Regions from separate parts of the Dechloromonas aquae genome, predicted to be linked through region 2. Evidence: riboswitches for the same ligand, from Rfam matches in the RefSeq annotation. Region 2 holds a riboswitch; the other holds the start of a gene.
What was found. Region 2 has a riboswitch for S-adenosylhomocysteine ahead of metH (methionine synthase). Riboswitches for the same ligand answer to the same signal wherever they lie in the genome.
Positions count from the first base shown of each region.

Region 1: it holds a riboswitch for S-adenosylhomocysteine, as region 2 does, so the genes downstream of both, ahcY (adenosylhomocysteinase) here and metH (methionine synthase) in region 2, are expected to answer to the same signal.

Region 1 is NZ_CP144212.1:3,285,418-3,293,474, reverse strand. Features, by position in the region: gene metF (methylenetetrahydrofolate reductase [NAD(P)H]) at 1-233, opposite strand, end outside; gene VX159_RS15030 (TlyA family RNA methyltransferase) at 230-1,054, opposite strand; gene ahcY (adenosylhomocysteinase) at 1,142-2,542, opposite strand; S-adenosyl-L-homocysteine riboswitch at 2,651-2,722, opposite strand; gene VX159_RS15020 (HD-GYP domain-containing protein) at 2,768-3,964, opposite strand; gene VX159_RS15015 (EAL domain-containing protein) at 4,060-6,231, shown strand; gene VX159_RS15010 (bacteriohemerythrin) at 6,228-6,668, shown strand; gene metK (methionine adenosyltransferase) at 6,750-7,913, opposite strand.
Region 2 is NZ_CP144212.1:8,332-16,388, reverse strand. Features, by position in the region: gene VX159_RS00070 (MBL fold metallo-hydrolase) at 1-493, shown strand, start outside; gene VX159_RS00065 (hypothetical protein) at 1,064-1,303, shown strand; gene VX159_RS00060 (hypothetical protein) at 1,401-1,817, shown strand; gene VX159_RS00055 (ATP-binding protein) at 1,895-2,887, shown strand; gene VX159_RS00050 (nuclease-related domain-containing protein) at 3,044-3,892, shown strand; S-adenosyl-L-homocysteine riboswitch at 4,220-4,290, shown strand; gene metH (methionine synthase) at 4,376-8,057, shown strand, end outside.

The DNA of each region.
Region 1 (8,057 bases), 290 kb from region 2:
ATCGACTCGCGGCTGGAGCCGATGCACGAGAGGTGCGGTGCGGCGTCGAAGCCTTCGGCGGCGATTTCCTTGACCACGGCGAAGGTGCGCTCGCGGGTCGAGCCGCCGGCACCGTAGGTGACCGAGAAGAACTCGGGCTTGAGTTCCGCCAGCTTCTGGCGCGTCGCGCGCAGTTTTTCGATGCCTTCGGGCGTCTGCGGCGGGAAGAATTCGATGGAGATTTCGGTTTTCATTGGTTCAGCCAGATGAAGAATTCACGGTTGCCGTCGCCGCCCGCAATCGGGCTGTTCAGCCAGGCTTTTACGGTCAACCCGAGATTTTGCGCAAAATCGCGGAGCTTCTGCTCAACTTCGGCGTAGAGCGCCGGGTCGCGGACGATGCCGCCTTTGCCAAGATTGCCGGGGCCGACCTCGAACTGCGGTTTGACCAGCAGCAGCATTTCGCCGTCGGCGGCCAGCAGCGGCGGCAGTTGCGGCAGGATCAGCGTCAGCGAGATGAACGAGACGTCGCCGACGATCCGGTCGAAGCCGCCGGGAGGGAGCGCCGGGCCGAGATCGGCCGGGCTCAGATGGCGGCAATTGACGCCTTCGATTGCAGTCAGGCGCGGCTCGGTTTTCAGCCGTGGGTGCAGTTGACCGTGGCCGACATCGACTCCGACCACCTGCGCCGCACCGGCCTGCAGCAGGCAGTCGGAAAAGCCGCCGGTCGATTGCCCAACGTCGAGGCAGCGGAGCCCCGCCACGCGCATTCCGCTTTCTGTCAGCGCCCCGGCCAGCTTGAGGCCGCCGCGCGAGACGTAGCGGTCGTCGGCGTCGGCGACCACGCTGAGCGCGGCGTCCGGCGGCAACGACAGCGCGGCCTTGTTGAGCACGGTGCCGTCGAGCAGCACCCGGCCGGCTTCGATCAGGCGCTGCGCAGCGGTGCGCGATGTGGCCAGGCCTTGCTGGACGAGCAAGGCATCGGCGCGCAGCATGCCGCCACGGTCGACCGGTTTTTTCGCCGGTTTTTCGTCGCGCGGCTTGCCTTGCCGGGCGTGGAAGGAGTTCATGCTCATGTGGGTTGTCAGGTGTTGGCGGTCAGCGATGAATAGAGAAGGGAAGAATTGAACTCTTCCCCTAAGCGCCGACCGCCGGCCGCCAGATCAATAGCGGTAGTGATCGGCCTTGTACGGACCTTCCACCGGCACGCCGATGTAGTCGGCCTGCTGCTGCGTCAGCGTCGTCAGTTGCACGTTGAGCGTCTTCAGTTGCAGGCGGGCGACCTTCTCGTCCAGATGCTTGGGCAGCGTGTACACGCCGACCGGGTATTCGCCGGTCTTGGTGAACAGCTCGATCTGGGCGATGGTCTGGTTGGCGAAGGACGAGGACATCACGTAGGACGGATGGCCGGTGGCGCAGCCGAGGTTCACCAGGCGGCCCTTGGCGAGCAGGATGATGCGCTTGCCGTCCGGGAAGATAACGTGATCGACCTGCGGCTTGATTTCTTCCCACTGGTACTGTTCCAGCGAAGCAACGTCGATTTCGTTGTCGAAGTGGCCGATGTTGCAGACGATGGCGTTGTTCTTCATCTTGACCATGTGGTCGTGCTGGATGACGTGGAAGTTGCCGGTAGTGGTGACGAAGATGTCGGCCTTGTCGGCGGCGTATTCCATGGTCACGACGCGATAGCCTTCCATCGCGGCCTGCAGGGCGCAGATCGGGTCGATTTCAGTGACCCAGACTTGTGCCGACAGAGCGCGCAGGGCTTGCGCCGAGCCTTTGCCCACGTCGCCGTAGCCGCAGACGACGGCGATCTTGCCGGCAACCATGACGTCGGTGGCGCGCTTGATGCCGTCAACCAGCGATTCGCGGCAGCCGTAAAGGTTGTCGAACTTCGACTTGGTGACGGAGTCGTTGACGTTGATCGCCGGGAACTTGAGGTCGCCACGGGCGTGCATCTGGTACAGGCGATGGACGCCGGTGGTGGTTTCTTCGGTCACGCCCTTGATCTGGGCCAGACGCACCGAGTACCAGGTGGGATCGACGGCCAGCTTGGCCTTGATTGCGGCAAAGAGGATGGTTTCTTCTTCGGAGCCCGGCTTCGCCAGCACGGAGATGTCCTTTTCGGCCTTGGCACCGAGGTGCAGCAGCAGGGTGGCATCGCCACCGTCGTCGAGGATCATGTTCGAATAGCCACCGTCGGCCCATTCGAAGATGCGGTGGGTGTAATCCCAGTAGTCGACCAGGGTTTCGCCCTTGACGGCAAAGACCGGGATGTTGGCGGCGGCGATGGCGGCAGCCGCATGGTCCTGCGTCGAGAAGATGTTGCACGAGGCCCAGCGGACTTCGGCGCCGAGCGCGGTCAGCGTCTCGATCAGCACGGCGGTCTGGATGGTCATGTGCAGCGAGCCGGTGATGCGCGCGCCCTTGAGCGGCTGAGTCTTCGCGAATTCTTCGCGAATGGCCATCAGGCCCGGCATTTCACCTTCGGCGATCTTGATTTCCTTGCGACCCCAGTCGGCAAGGGCGATGTCAGCGATGACGTAGTCTTTGAATTCAGCCACAGCGAGCTCCTTCGATTGAACTGTGTGGCCGGAACGGGGCAAAAAGAGAGGCTCGAATGACGTGCCCACCCGTATGCTGCCCCGTGCCCGGCACGGATTGGAACAATGATCGGGTGAGCGCCGTTTTTGCACCGAGCCTGGGGCGAACGTTTTTGTCCGCCCTGCAGCGCCCCTCGGAAGTTTTGGATTATAAACCGGTTTTTTGCCGGCCGGCAGCAAGCGTCGTCAACCGGCCTCGCCGACCCAGTACCGGTCGATGTCCTTGATTCCCCATTTGCTTGCCTCCTCGCGGCCGGCGATCTTCTCCGGGCTGCGCGCCAGGTCGACCACCTCGGGCGGGATATAGGCTTGCGACTTGGTCGAGTAGAACACCTTGACCTTCGGCGTCAGCAGGGATTTCTCACCCTGCTCGATGACCACGCCGAGCTTGCCCGAGGCCAGCCGGACCAGCGAGCCGGTCGGGTAGATGCCGAGGCTCTTGACGAAAGCCTGGAATACCGCCGGGTCGAAATGTCCCTTCCATTCGGCCATCCGCTTGATCGACTCGGCCGGGTCCCAGCCGGCCTTGTACGGGCGGGTCGAGGTGATCGCGTCGTAGACGTCGCAAACGGCCCCCATCTTGGCGAACAGGCTCATCGTTTCGCTGTTCAGACCCTTGGGGTAGCCGCTGCCATCGACCTTTTCGTGGTGGTGCAGGCAGACGTCCTTGGTGACTTCACTGATGCCCTTGCCTTCGAGCAGCAACTTGTGGCCCTCGGCCGGGTGGGTCTTGACGATGGCAAATTCTTCGTCGGTCAGCTTGCCCGGCTTGTTGAGGATTTCGTTCGGAATCATCGCCTTGCCCAGGTCGTGCAACAGGCCGGCCATCCCTGCCTCGCGGGTCTGTTGCTCATCGAGGCCGAGTTGGCGGGCGAGGGCGATCATCAGCGCGCAGACCGCGACGGAATGCATGTAGGTGTAATCGTCGGCGGTCTTCAGGCGGGCCAGACTGATCAGGGCCCCTGGGTTGCGCAGCACCGAGTTGGAAATTTCTTCGACCAGCGGCGCGGCGGCCTCGGCCTCGATGGCCTTGCCCATGCGAGCTTCCTGGAACATTGAAACGACCGCTTCGCGGCCTTTGGCGACAATCTTCGAGGCACGCTTGATTTCGTCTCCCATCGAGGATTTTTCGATGGCGGCGGGAGCGGGGGGCGGCGGCGGAAGTTCCTCGACCTCGTCTGAGGAGAGTTCGGCGGCGATATCGAGGCCTTTCGCGGAATCGATCCACACCTCGCGCACCGGACAGTCCTTGATCTGCGCCAGGTCCTTGGGGTCCTCGAGAACGAAGCGGGTGCGCCAGAACGGGTGGTCGAGGTAGGAACCGCAAAAGGCATGCAGGTGCATGCCGAGCGTCAGGTCTTCTGTTTTGATCTTTTTGAGCACTTGGCAAACTCTTGGGGGCGTCCAACTAGGTAGTATTATCTAACGTTGAAGCTGAAAATTCTTTACCACTGTTTGCTTAATGAGGGATCGCCCAGTTGTTGCTTGACGCTAGCCAGCAAATTGATCCGGAAAGCCCGGTCGGACCCTGGTCGCCGTTGTTCACCGCGCGGATGAGTTCGGTCTTTGAGACGATTCAGGAAGGTATCCAGTTCTGGGATCGCGAAGGGCGCTTGCTTTTTGCCAATACCGCGAGCCTAGAACAAGTGGCGAATGACGAACTGGTGGCTCCCGGGGTGCATTGGTTGCAGTGGATGCAGTTTTGCTTATCCGAGCAGGGTGCTTATTGTCGCCCCGAAAGCTTTCCCGTGGCCCGGGCGCTGGCCGGCGACCCGGGGGTTGGTAATCTGCTGGTCAGGATCATCCGCAAGGACGATACCCACCGCTGGGTCCGCTTCAATGCCCACGCAATGTTCGATGATGCCACCGGTGAGCAGGTCGGGGCGGTCAGCAGTACGGTCGATGTGACCTTGCTGGTCGAGCAGGAAAGGCGTTTGCAGCACGACGCACATTACGATGCGTTGACCGGGCTGCCGAACCGGGTGTTGCTGGCCGACCGGATGCGCCAGGCGATTGCCCGGGCCCGTCGCTCCGGGGAGTGGTTGGCGGTCTGCCTGATGGATCTGGACGGTTTCAAGGCGGTTAATGACACGCTTGGGCATGCAGCCGGCGATCAACTGCTGCAGGAGATCGCCCGCCGGCTGGGGGACGTGCTGCGGATTGAAGATACCGCTGCCCGCCTGGGTGGTGACGAATTTGCCTTGCTACTTGGCGGGATCAAGACCTCCGGGGCTTGCGAACAGGTGCTGCGGCGCATCCTGGAGGCAGTGGCCACGCCTTGCCGGATCGGCGGGCACGAAGCCCGGGTCTCCGCCAGCATCGGCGTGACGCTGGCACCGCAGGATCCTTCAGATGCCGATCAGTTGTTACGGCACGCGGATCAGGCGATGTACCGCGCGAAGCAGTCGGGGAAAAACCGCTTCGATATCTTTGATCCAATGCTCGAGTCCAAGGCCCGGGCCAATCAGGGCTTACGTCGCAAGATCGAGCAGGCACTTGAGCGGGGAGATTTTTGCCTCTACTTCCAGCCCAAGGTCGATTGCAGGCGCGGTCGGGTACTTGGTCTGGAAGCCCTGATTCGCTGGAATCATCCGGTACTCGGGGTGCGTACGCCGGCAGAGTTCCTGCCCTTGATCGAACATGACGAAATGATTGTCCGTTTGGGCGAGTGGGTGCTGGATGAGGCCCTGCGGCAGTTGCAGAAACTGCACGCTGCAGGGCACCCGGTTTCGATCAGCGTCAATATCTCGGCCTATCATTTTCAGCATGGGCAGCTTGAGGAACGCCTGGGCGAGTTACTCGGCAAATATCCCGAGGCGTTACTGGCCTTTCTCGAAATCGAAATTGTTGAAACTGCCGCGCTTGAGGATGTCGGGCAAGTGGTGCGCCTGATTTCCCGTTATCACGCCGGCGGCCTGCGCTTTGCGCTCGATGATTTCGGGACGGGCTATTCATCGCTGGTGCATTTGAAACATTTGCCGGTCGATGTGCTGAAAATTGACCAGACATTTGTGCGCGACATGTTGGGTGATCCTGGCGATCTGGCGATCGTGCAGGGGGTGATCGGACTGGCGAGCGCTTTCCGCCGGCAGGTGGTGGCCGAAGGGGTTGAAAGTATCGAGCATGTATTACTGCTCCTGGCGCTGGGCTGCGACATCATGCAGGGATATGGAATTGCCCGACCGATGCCGGCCGAGCGTTTATATGAGTGGCTGGACGAGTTTTGCCCGGATCCGCGCTGGCGGGTTGCGGGGACGGGCTATCCCAGTCATGCTGATTTCCAGTTGCTGCTGCAGGAGACGGCGCATCGCCACTGGTTCGAGCGTTTGCAGGCAGCAGCCAGTGCCGGCAGGACTGATGCGTTGCCCTGTCTTGAGCATGCAGCCTGCCGTATGAGCCAGTGGTTTGCCGATCCCCGCACTCGCAAGCAGTTTGCCGCCTCGCAGCGCTTCAAGGCGCTGGAGGTCTTGCACTTTGAGGTGCATCGGCTGGCTGGACAGTGGGCGGCCGCGCCGATGACTGACGGGGGATGGGCGGCCCTGATCGCGGCGCATGGCGATTTCATGCGATTATTGGCTCAGTTTCGGCAGGCTCAGGTACGCCGGCATGCCAAACAACAGAAAAGTGTCGTGTCAGGAGGGGGGAAATGAGCGTGCAAAGCCGTCTCGAATGGGGGGAAGCGTTGATGACCGGGGTGCCGGAGATCGACGAACAGCACATGATTCTGGTGCATACCTTGAATGAAGCTGCCGAGCGCCTTGGGCGCGAGTGTTCGGCGGAAATTCTCGGGCAGATCACTCAGGATTTGCTGGGCTATGCCTTGTATCACTTCGATACCGAAGAGGAGTTGATGCAGCAAAGTGGCTACAGCGAACAGGATGCGGCAATGCAGGCGCTGCATCTTGAGCAGCACCGCAATTTTTCGGCCAAGGTGGTTTCGATTCGCGAGAATCTGAAAGCGGGGGTTTTGATCACTCCGGATGATCTGATTGCTTTCCTGAACCAGTGGCTGGTTGATCACATCATGAACACCGACAAAAAGCTGGCTGCTTTCCTGCTGGCCGGAAAAGCGCCTTCTGCCGGTTGAGCGATGAAAAAATGGCGCCCTGATTTGGGGCGCCATTGCGGGAGGAGGGCCGTACCGTCCGGCCATGTCCCCGGTGGTGGTTCAGAGGCCGGCGTCGTTGCGCAGCAGGATGGCGCGGTCGGTGGCTTCCCAGGAGAATTCCGGCTCTTCGCGGCCGAAGTGACCATAGGCTGCGGTCTTCTGATAGATCGGACGCAGCAGGTTGAGCATGTTGACGATGCCCTTCGGGCGCAGGTCGAAGTGTTTCTTGACCAACGCGGTCAGGGTTTCGTTGCTGACCTTGCCGGTACCGAAGGTGTCGACCATGATCGAGGTCGGGTGCGATACGCCGATTGCATACGAAACTTGCACCAAGCACTTGGAGGCCAGGCCGGCGGCGACGATGTTTTTGGCGACGTAGCGGCCGGCGTAGGCAGCGGAACGGTCGACCTTGGACGGATCCTTGCCCGAGAAGGCACCGCCGCCATGCGGCGCGGCGCCGCCGTAGGTGTCGACGATGATCTTGCGGCCGGTCAGGCCGCAGTCGCCCTGCGGGCCGCCGACGACGAAGCGGCCGGTCGGGTTGACCAGATACTTGATGTCGCCCTTGACCAGTTCCTTCGGCAGCACCGGTTTGATGATTTCTTCGATCGTCTGCTCGCGCAGGTCTTCCAGGCTGATTTCCGGCGAATGCTGGGTCGACAGCACCACGGTGTCGATGCAGTAAGGCTTGCCGTCGACGTACTTGATGGTGACTTGCGACTTGGCATCCGGACGCGCCCAGGCCAGGCGGCCGTCCTTGCGCAGCAGTGCTTGGCGCTCAACCAGGCGATGGGAGAGATAAATCGGCAAAGGCATCAGCGACGGGGTTTCGTCGCAGGCGTAGCCGAACATCAGACCCTGATCGCCGGCGCCCTGATCAAGGTTGTCGTCGTAGGCCTTGTTCACGCCCTGGGCGATGTCCGGGCTCTGCTTGTCGTAGGCGACGAGCACGGCACAGCCCTTGTAGTCGATACCGTAATCGGTGTTGTCGTAGCCGATGCGCTTGATCGTGTCGCGGGCGACCTGGATGTAATCGACGTTGGCGTGGGTGGTGATTTCGCCGGCAAGGACGACCAGGCCGGTGTTGCACAGGGTTTCGGCGGCAACCCGGGCGTGCGGATCCTGCGCCAGGATGGCGTCGAGGATGGCATCGGAAATCTGGTCGGCGACCTTGTCGGGATGGCCTTCGGAAACGGATTCCGAGGTGAAGAAGTATTCGCTCATGGCGGGCTCCAGCGGTCCTTCGGTACTGCGTTACCGGCTTCGGACCAGGAGCGGGTGACGCTTTAGCGGATTTTCTGAATCGCCCCGCAAGTTGTCTGTTTAACTCGGCGATCCGATAATAATAAACTTTTCCTTGCAGCATTC
Region 2 (8,057 bases):
GCTGACCGACACCTTGGCCACGCTATGGGGCGGCTGGGTGATCCGGCGCATGACGACAAGGACAGCGGCCAAATCGCCGGCCATGCCCCACGCCGCCCCCGCTTCGCCAGCGGCGGCGAGCCACCAGCCAGCCACCGCCCCCGGCTTCAGCCTGTTCTTTGCCGGCGACACCGGCTACAGCCCGGCCTACGCCGCCCAACTCAAGGAAATCGCCCGCCGTTACGGCCCCTTCGACGTCGCCGCGCTACCCATCGGTGCTTACGAACCGCGCTGGTTCATGGTCCAGCAACACGTCAACCCCGACGACGCCGTGCATATGCATCGTGACCTCGGCCAGCCGTGGAGCTTCGGCATTCACTGGGGCAGCTTCCCGCTCACCTCGGAGCCGGTACACCAAGCGGCCACCGACCTAGCGCTAGCCCGCACCCAGCACGGCGTTTCGGCAACCCGCTTTGTGCTGCTGCCGCAGGGAGAAACCCGGCGCGGACGGTGAAAGCAGGCTTGCCCGGCCGCCACCTTGCCCGTAGGGGCGGGCGGCGGCCGGCAACAGTTGGGCCTGATCGCGCTGAAAATGGCCCGAATGGCGCGGTGGACCGTAGAAAGGGCCTGATCGACGGCCCTCAAAATCAATCGTGGTCTGTGCTTCCAATTATTTCAGCCACTCGACATAAAAACGTTCAGTCCTTATGCTGTAGTGTTTATAGCGAATCGCTTCCCGAACGCGCCCAAGCAAGGTCGAGGATTGGCTTATTTTCATGCCGTACCTGCCAACGAAAATTGACTGTATATAAACACAGCATATCGTGTTTTACTTATGACAAGAACCTTTGGAGGCACCCTATTCGCCAGCGTAAACGGCGCAAAGCCGGGATACATGGTGCTCGCGCCGCGTATCCCGGCTCCGCGCCATGTTTCACCGCCATCCATTCCCGGAAATAATATGTCCTCCCCAGTCCAACGCAGCACAGGCTGCGGCTTTCAAGCGGACACCCTATCGAGCATGGATGGCGGCATTCCAGAATGTTTGGCGATTCCGCCATCGACTTTACGTTAGGTTCTTTCCATGAAGGCATACGCATACCCAACGGGTGAACCGCTCAACGAGTACGGATTGCTTGAGCTAAATGAGATCTCGCTCTCCGCAGACTCCAAAACGGTTCGTGCTGTTGCTCAATTCCTCATGGCAGCTGCTGATGAAATGGACCGAATGGGAGAGAGCTATGGGCATTTACACATGCAAGACGAAAGTGATGCTTGGAAAAAAGAGTGGCCCGATATAGTTGTGTGCAATCCGAATGAATAAAAAACCTAACATTCCGGTCAAGGCGCGGCCTTCGGCCGCTGGGACGTCCCGCAAGCGGGCCGCCCCTTACCTTGCACGTTAGGCATCTATGAGTTGCATGCTCCGAGCCGGTGGCACAAATTTCAATGCGGACGGCTTCATCGCTAGCGTCCCGCTTCTCATTGATTCAATGTGGCGCAAGGGTGAGAGGCGCTTCCCGAATAGCACTACAAACGAACAAATCAATGAATCCTCGGGCATTCGAATTGTGGCCAGCGAAGCCAGCCTCTCTGAATTGCCGCAGCAAATCGAAGATGTAATTTCGTTCCTTCAAAGCAACCTTGAAAACCTAAAACGCCTGAGTTTGTTCCCTGGTGTTGAGTGGTTGGTTCTTGATTTCGGGGCTGAAATATATCCGCCTGGTTGGTCCTCATTCACATTTCCACCTGCGTTGTTGTCGTTGTCAGGTCAGGCCGGCATTTCTCTATGTCTGTCGGTGTACCCAACCGAAAATGAGGCAGAAACCAATGCCTAACATCACAATCCACCGGACCTCCGGCAAGCTGCGCTTGCCTGCGTCCGGTGATTTTCAACGTTAGGGAGACTTGGCCAATGCAAATTTATTGTCCTGCTCAGCTAGACGACGAGCAGGCTGCTAGATACATAAACGAGTTCTGGCGCGCCAGAGAGGAGCCGGAGCTTGTTCTCAATTTCTCCACCTTGCGCTTTGTCTATCCTGCGGGAGCGTTAATTCTCGCTCTCGGCGCACGGGACATGGTGAGGCAACGAGCACACCTCAATCTCGGTACCCATGTAAATGGGCATCAGACGCCAAGAAGTGCCTGTTCCTATCTAATGCATTTCGGATTCTTCCAGTTCATTGGGGTAGACCAAGGAAATCCAATCGGTGTCGCGCCAGGAAGCAGAAGCTACCTTCCAATAACCCGCATAGGACACGAGGACTTTCGCGAAGACGGGGTTGTGATTCAGGAACAAATCACGCGGCACTCCGCACGATTAACAACCGTCCTTTATCCAAGAGAGGCGGATTTTTCAAGAGCAGACATGCTCACTTTCTGTCTTCGAGAAATAATTCGTAATGTGTTTGAGCATTCACAGGCGCGCGAGTGTTTTGTAATGGCTCAGCGATGGAATACGGGGCTAGCTGAAATCACTATTGCGGACGAGGGTGTCGGCATACCGTACACTTTGTCCCAAGCGCACAACGTAACTAGTTCCAGGTCCGCCTTACGAATGGCCTTGATGCCAGGAATCTCCCGAATAACGGACCCGGTTAATGACGATAAGTGGCAGAACTCGGGATTTGGTCTCTATGTAGTGTCGGAAGTTGGAAAGCGTCTAGGTAGCTTCTCCATTCTTAGCAATGGCGCGATGCTTCATAGAACCCAGGAGGCCGATAGCTGGCTCGCAACTCCATCAAGAGGCACCGTTGTAAAACTCCGGGCAAATACTAATGACGCAGAGTATTTTCCAAACCTTCTTCAGAACATTGTCAATGAAGGGGAGTTGCTGGCCAAACAAATTCCTGGTGCAAGGCCAAGCGCATCAAAGGGATCCAGGCTTGTTGACCCTATTCTTTGGTAACTCCCGCATCGCTATGAACAAAACGCTCCCTAACATTACGGTCAACCTGACAACCGAAAGCGGGGCGCTCTTCGAACAGGCCGCCCCGCGCGGTTGCAGGTTACCTCAACGTTCGGCGTCTTACATGCTTCATCCCCCACAACTTTTGCGAGAATCATGAGGACTCTTACACTATCCGACCACACGGCCGACAAAGCATCTGCCGCTGCTGCTAAGCGAGAAGCAGAATACATCGCTGCCTCCGAGGCATATCGAAGTGCGTTGAATGCACGTGAGGCAGATCTCGAATCGCATCGAAAAGCTGTTGCGGCAGCTTGGCGCAACAGAGAGATATTTTCGACATTGGCTTCCGTCTTCCAACTTGGCATTGCTCATCTATCGGGCAAACCTCGCGCTCCCGTTCAGCGTGGAGCCGACAGAGAAGAGATAGTCTGGGCTAGTGGCAACGAGGGCGAAAGAAAGGTTGCCGCTTACCTCTCCCGGTTGTCAGATGAATGGATATTGGTATCTGGGTATCGAAATGCGAAAGGCGAAATCGATCAGGTGCTTCTTGGCCCGCGAGGAGTCTTTGCTATCGAAATCAAGTTCATCAACGGAGTCGTCCATTGTGACGGAGATCGCTGGTGGAGCGACAAATACGACCGGTACGGAAATCTCGTCGAGACAAACAAGCCTCTCGCTGACAAACGCGGACGCGGCCCCAGCAAGCAACTCAACGACTCCGCAGATTTGCTTCAATCCTTTCTCGCCAAGCGAGTCAATGTCAGTCGTGTTCATCGGGCGGTCGTCCTTTCGCACGACTCCTCGCGCCTCGGTGATCTGAAAAACATCACTGTTGATGCCGTGGCGACTATCGACGCTCTTGACCTTGACCGGCTATTTTCCCGTTCTTCAATCAACTTAGATACCCAAGCCGTTGAACGCGTTCTCCAAGCAATAAGGAAGGATCACGATTTCAACGAAAGACCCAAGCCTCGTCGTGAGCGGCCTGCATCTGTTCAATAGTCCAGCTATGAGACGCCGAACCCATCATTCCACCGGACCTGCGCGAAAAGCTGCGCTTTTGCCATCCGCTGAACTCCAACGTTACATAGATTGACCGGCAGACTCTGAAGTACGCCTGTCCGGTCACACTCCTAAAGCTCGCACATTGGTCGACTGGTCCCTGCCTCAATACCTGGATAGCGCCGGCACAGCTGAAATCAGCCGCCATGGCCAACCCCATCGAGATTCCGCAGCCAGGCCAAAAATCACGGTCAACCCGCAACTTTCACGCAAAAACAAACAGTTGAAGCTTGGCAAGCAAGGGGCCAAGGCGGTAAACTGCGCGCCTCTGCCGAGGAGCGCTGCGACCTGACTTGATTCAGGCCAGGCTCGGCAACGATCAACGGCGCTCGCAAACCCTGTTTTCATTGGCCGGTTTGCGACGCCGTTTTGCTTTGTCTGGCGTCTGCGTTCCCGGCCCGCACTCTTGCCGAGGTCATCGCCATGCAGCCAGATCGCCGAATTTCCGACAAAACCGCCGAACTCCAATCCCTGCTTGCGCAGCGCCTGCTGGTGCTCGACGGCGCGATGGGGACGATGATCCAGCGCCACGGACTGCAGGAGGCCGATTATCGCGGCGAACGCTTCAAGGATCACCCGCACGACCTCAAGGGCAATAACGACCTGCTGGTGTTGACCCGCCCGGACGTGATCGGCGGCATCCACCGCGAGTACCTCGAAGCCGGCGCCGACATTCTCGAAACCTGTACCTTCAACTCGACCGCCGTTTCGCAGGCCGACTACAAGCTCGAAGCCATCGTTTACGAGCTGAACAAGGAAGGCGCCGCGCTGGCACGCGCGCTGTGCGACGAATTCACCGCTGCCAACCCGGCCAAGCCGCGCTTCGTTGCCGGCGTGCTCGGCCCGACCAGCCGCACCGCGTCGATCTCGCCGGATGTGAACGACCCCGGCTACCGCAACGTGACTTTCGATGCGCTAGTGAGCGATTATCTGGAAGCGATTCGCGGCCTGGTCGATGGCGGCGCCGACATCCTGCTGGTTGAAACCGTGTTCGATACGCTCAACGCCAAGGCGGCGCTGTTCGCCATCGAGCAATTTTTCGACGCTGCCGGCCGCCGCTGGCCGGTGATGATTTCCGGCACCATCACCGATGCCTCCGGCCGCACCCTGTCCGGGCAAACCGCCGAAGCCTTCTGGAACTCGCTGCGCCACGTGCAGCCGCTGTCCTTCGGCCTCAACTGCGCGCTCGGCGCGCAGGAACTGCGCCAGTACGTCGAAGAACTGTCGCGCGTTTGCGACTGCTTCGTCTCGGCCCACCCCAATGCCGGCCTGCCGAATGCCTTTGGCGGCTACGACGAAACCGCCGAGATGCTGGCCGACGAGATCGAAAGCTGGGCCAAGGCCGGCATCGTCAATATCGTTGGCGGCTGCTGCGGCACCTCGCCCGAGCACATCGCCGCCATCGCGCAGCGCGTGGCCACGGTCAACCCGCGTCAAGTGCCAAAAATCGCCCCGGCGCTGCGCCTTTCCGGGCTGGAGCCGTTCAACGTCACCCGCGATTCGCTGTACGTGAACGTCGGCGAGCGCACCAACGTCACCGGTTCACGCGCCTTTGCGCGGATGATTCTCGAAGGCCGCTTCGACGACGCACTGGCCGTCGCCCGCCAGCAGGTGGAAAACGGCGCCCAGGTGATCGACATCAACATGGACGAGGCGATGCTCGATTCGCTCGCCGCGATGGACAAGTTCCTCAAGCTGATCGCTTCGGAACCCGACATTTCGCGGGTGCCGATCATGATCGACTCGTCGAAGTGGGAAGTGATCGAGGCCGGCCTCAAGTGCATCCAGGGTAAGGGCATCGTCAATTCGATCTCGATGAAGGAAGGCGAAGCCAAGTTCCTCGAACAGGCCAAGCTCGCCCGCCGCTACGGTGCCGCCGTGATCGTGATGGCCTTCGACGAGAAAGGCCAGGCCGACACCTATGCGCGCAAGACCGAAATCTGCGGCCGCGCCTACGAACTGCTGACCAAGCCGGTAGCCGCTGGCGGCGCCGGTTTCCCGGCCGAAGACATCATCTTCGACCCGAACATCTTCGCCATCGCCACCGGCATTCCCGAGCACGACAACTACGCGGTCGACTTCATCGAGTCGGTGCGCTGGATCAAGGAGAACCTGCCGCACGCGCACATTTCCGGCGGCGTCTCCAACGTCTCGTTCTCTTTCCGGGGCAATGACCCGGTGCGCGAGGCGATCCACACCGTCTTCCTCTACCACGCGATCCAAAACGGCATGACCATGGGCATCGTCAACGCCGGCATGCTCGGCGTGTACGACGATCTGGAGCCGGAACTGCGGGCCAAGGTCGAGGACGTGGTGTTGAACCGAAACCCCGGTGCCGGCGAGGCGCTGGTCGAGTTTGCGCAGACGGTGAAGGAAGGCAAGAGCAAGGACAGCGGCCCCGATCTCTCCTGGCGCGAGCAGCCGGTGGAAAAGCGGCTGGAACATGCGCTGATCAAGGGCATCACCGATTTCGTCGTCGCCGACACCGAAGAAGTGCGCGCCCAGCTCGCCGCCGCCGGCAAGCCGCCGCTGGCGGTGATCGAAGGGCCGTTGATGAACGGCATGAACCACGTCGGCGACCTGTTCGGCGCCGGCAAGATGTTCCTGCCGCAGGTGGTCAAGTCAGCGCGGGTGATGAAGCAGGCGGTCGCGCATCTGGTCCCGTTCATCGAGGAAGAAAAAGCCCGCTCCGGCCTCGGCTCCAAGGGCAAGATCCTGATGGCCACCGTTAAAGGCGACGTGCACGACATCGGCAAGAACATCGTCGGCGTGGTGCTCGGCTGTAACGGCTACGATGTGATCGACCTCGGCGTGATGGTGTCCTGCGACAACATCCTCAAGGCGGCGCAGGAACATCAGGTGGACATCATCGGCCTCTCCGGGCTGATCACTCCGTCGCTTGAAGAAATGGCGCACGTCGCCAGCGAAATGCAGCGCCTCGGCCTCAAACAGCCGCTGCTGATCGGTGGCGCGACGACCAGCCGCGCCCACACCGCGATCAAGATCGCGCCGAATAGCGAAAGCCCGGTGGTTTATGTGCCAGACGCCTCGCGCGCCGTCGGCGTCGCCACCAAGCTGCTGTCGACCGAGCAAAAGGCCGGCTACGTCAGCGAAATCGCCGCCGAATACGAAGCAGTGCGCGCCGAACACGCCGGGCGCAAGGGGGCGACGCTGGTGACGCTGGCCGAGGCCCGCGCCAACCGTTTCACTGCGGCCCATACCCCGATCAAGCCGGCCCAGCTTGGCCGCCAGGAACTCAGCATCCCGCTCGCCGATTTGCTGCCCTACATCGACTGGTCGCCGTTCTTCCAGACCTGGGACCTGGCCGGGCGCTACCCGGCCATCCTGCAGAATGAAACCGTCGGCGAAACTGCGCGTCAGCTGTTTGCCGACGCGCAGGCGATGCTGGGCAAAATCGTTGCCGAAAGCTGGTTGACCGTGAAAGCGGTGTTCGGGCTCTACCCGGCGCGCGGCGAGAACGAAGACATCGTGCTGTACACCGACGAGTCGCGCCGCCAGGAAGCCGCCCGCTGGGTCGGCCTGCGCCAGCAGCACAAGCAGCCGCAGGGCCGCTTTAACGTGGCGCTGGCCGACTATGTCGGCGAGCAGGACTACGCTGGCGCCTTCGCCGTCACCGCCAGTCTCGGCATCGACGCGCACGTCGCCCGTTTTGAGGCGGCGCACGACGATTACTCGGCAATCATGCTCAAGGCCTTGGCCGACCGCCTCGCCGAAGCCGCCGCCGAATGGCTGCACCAGCAGGTACGCAGCACGTACTGGGGCTACGCCAAGGATGAACAGCTCGACAACGACGCGCTGATCGCCGAACAGTATCAGGGCATCCGCCCGGCCCCCGGCTACCCGGCCTGTCCGGACCATACCGCCAAGCGCGAGCTGTTCCAGCTGCTCGACGCCCCGGCGATTGGCATGGCACTGACCGAATCCTGCGCGATGACCCCGGCGGCGGCGGTTTCCGGCTTCTACATCGGCCACCCGGCCGCCAGCTATTTCGCGATCCCGAAAATCGGCCGCGACCAGTTGGAAGACTGGGCCGCGCGCAAGGGCATGCCGCTCAAGGAAGCCGAACGCTGGCTGGCACCGCTGC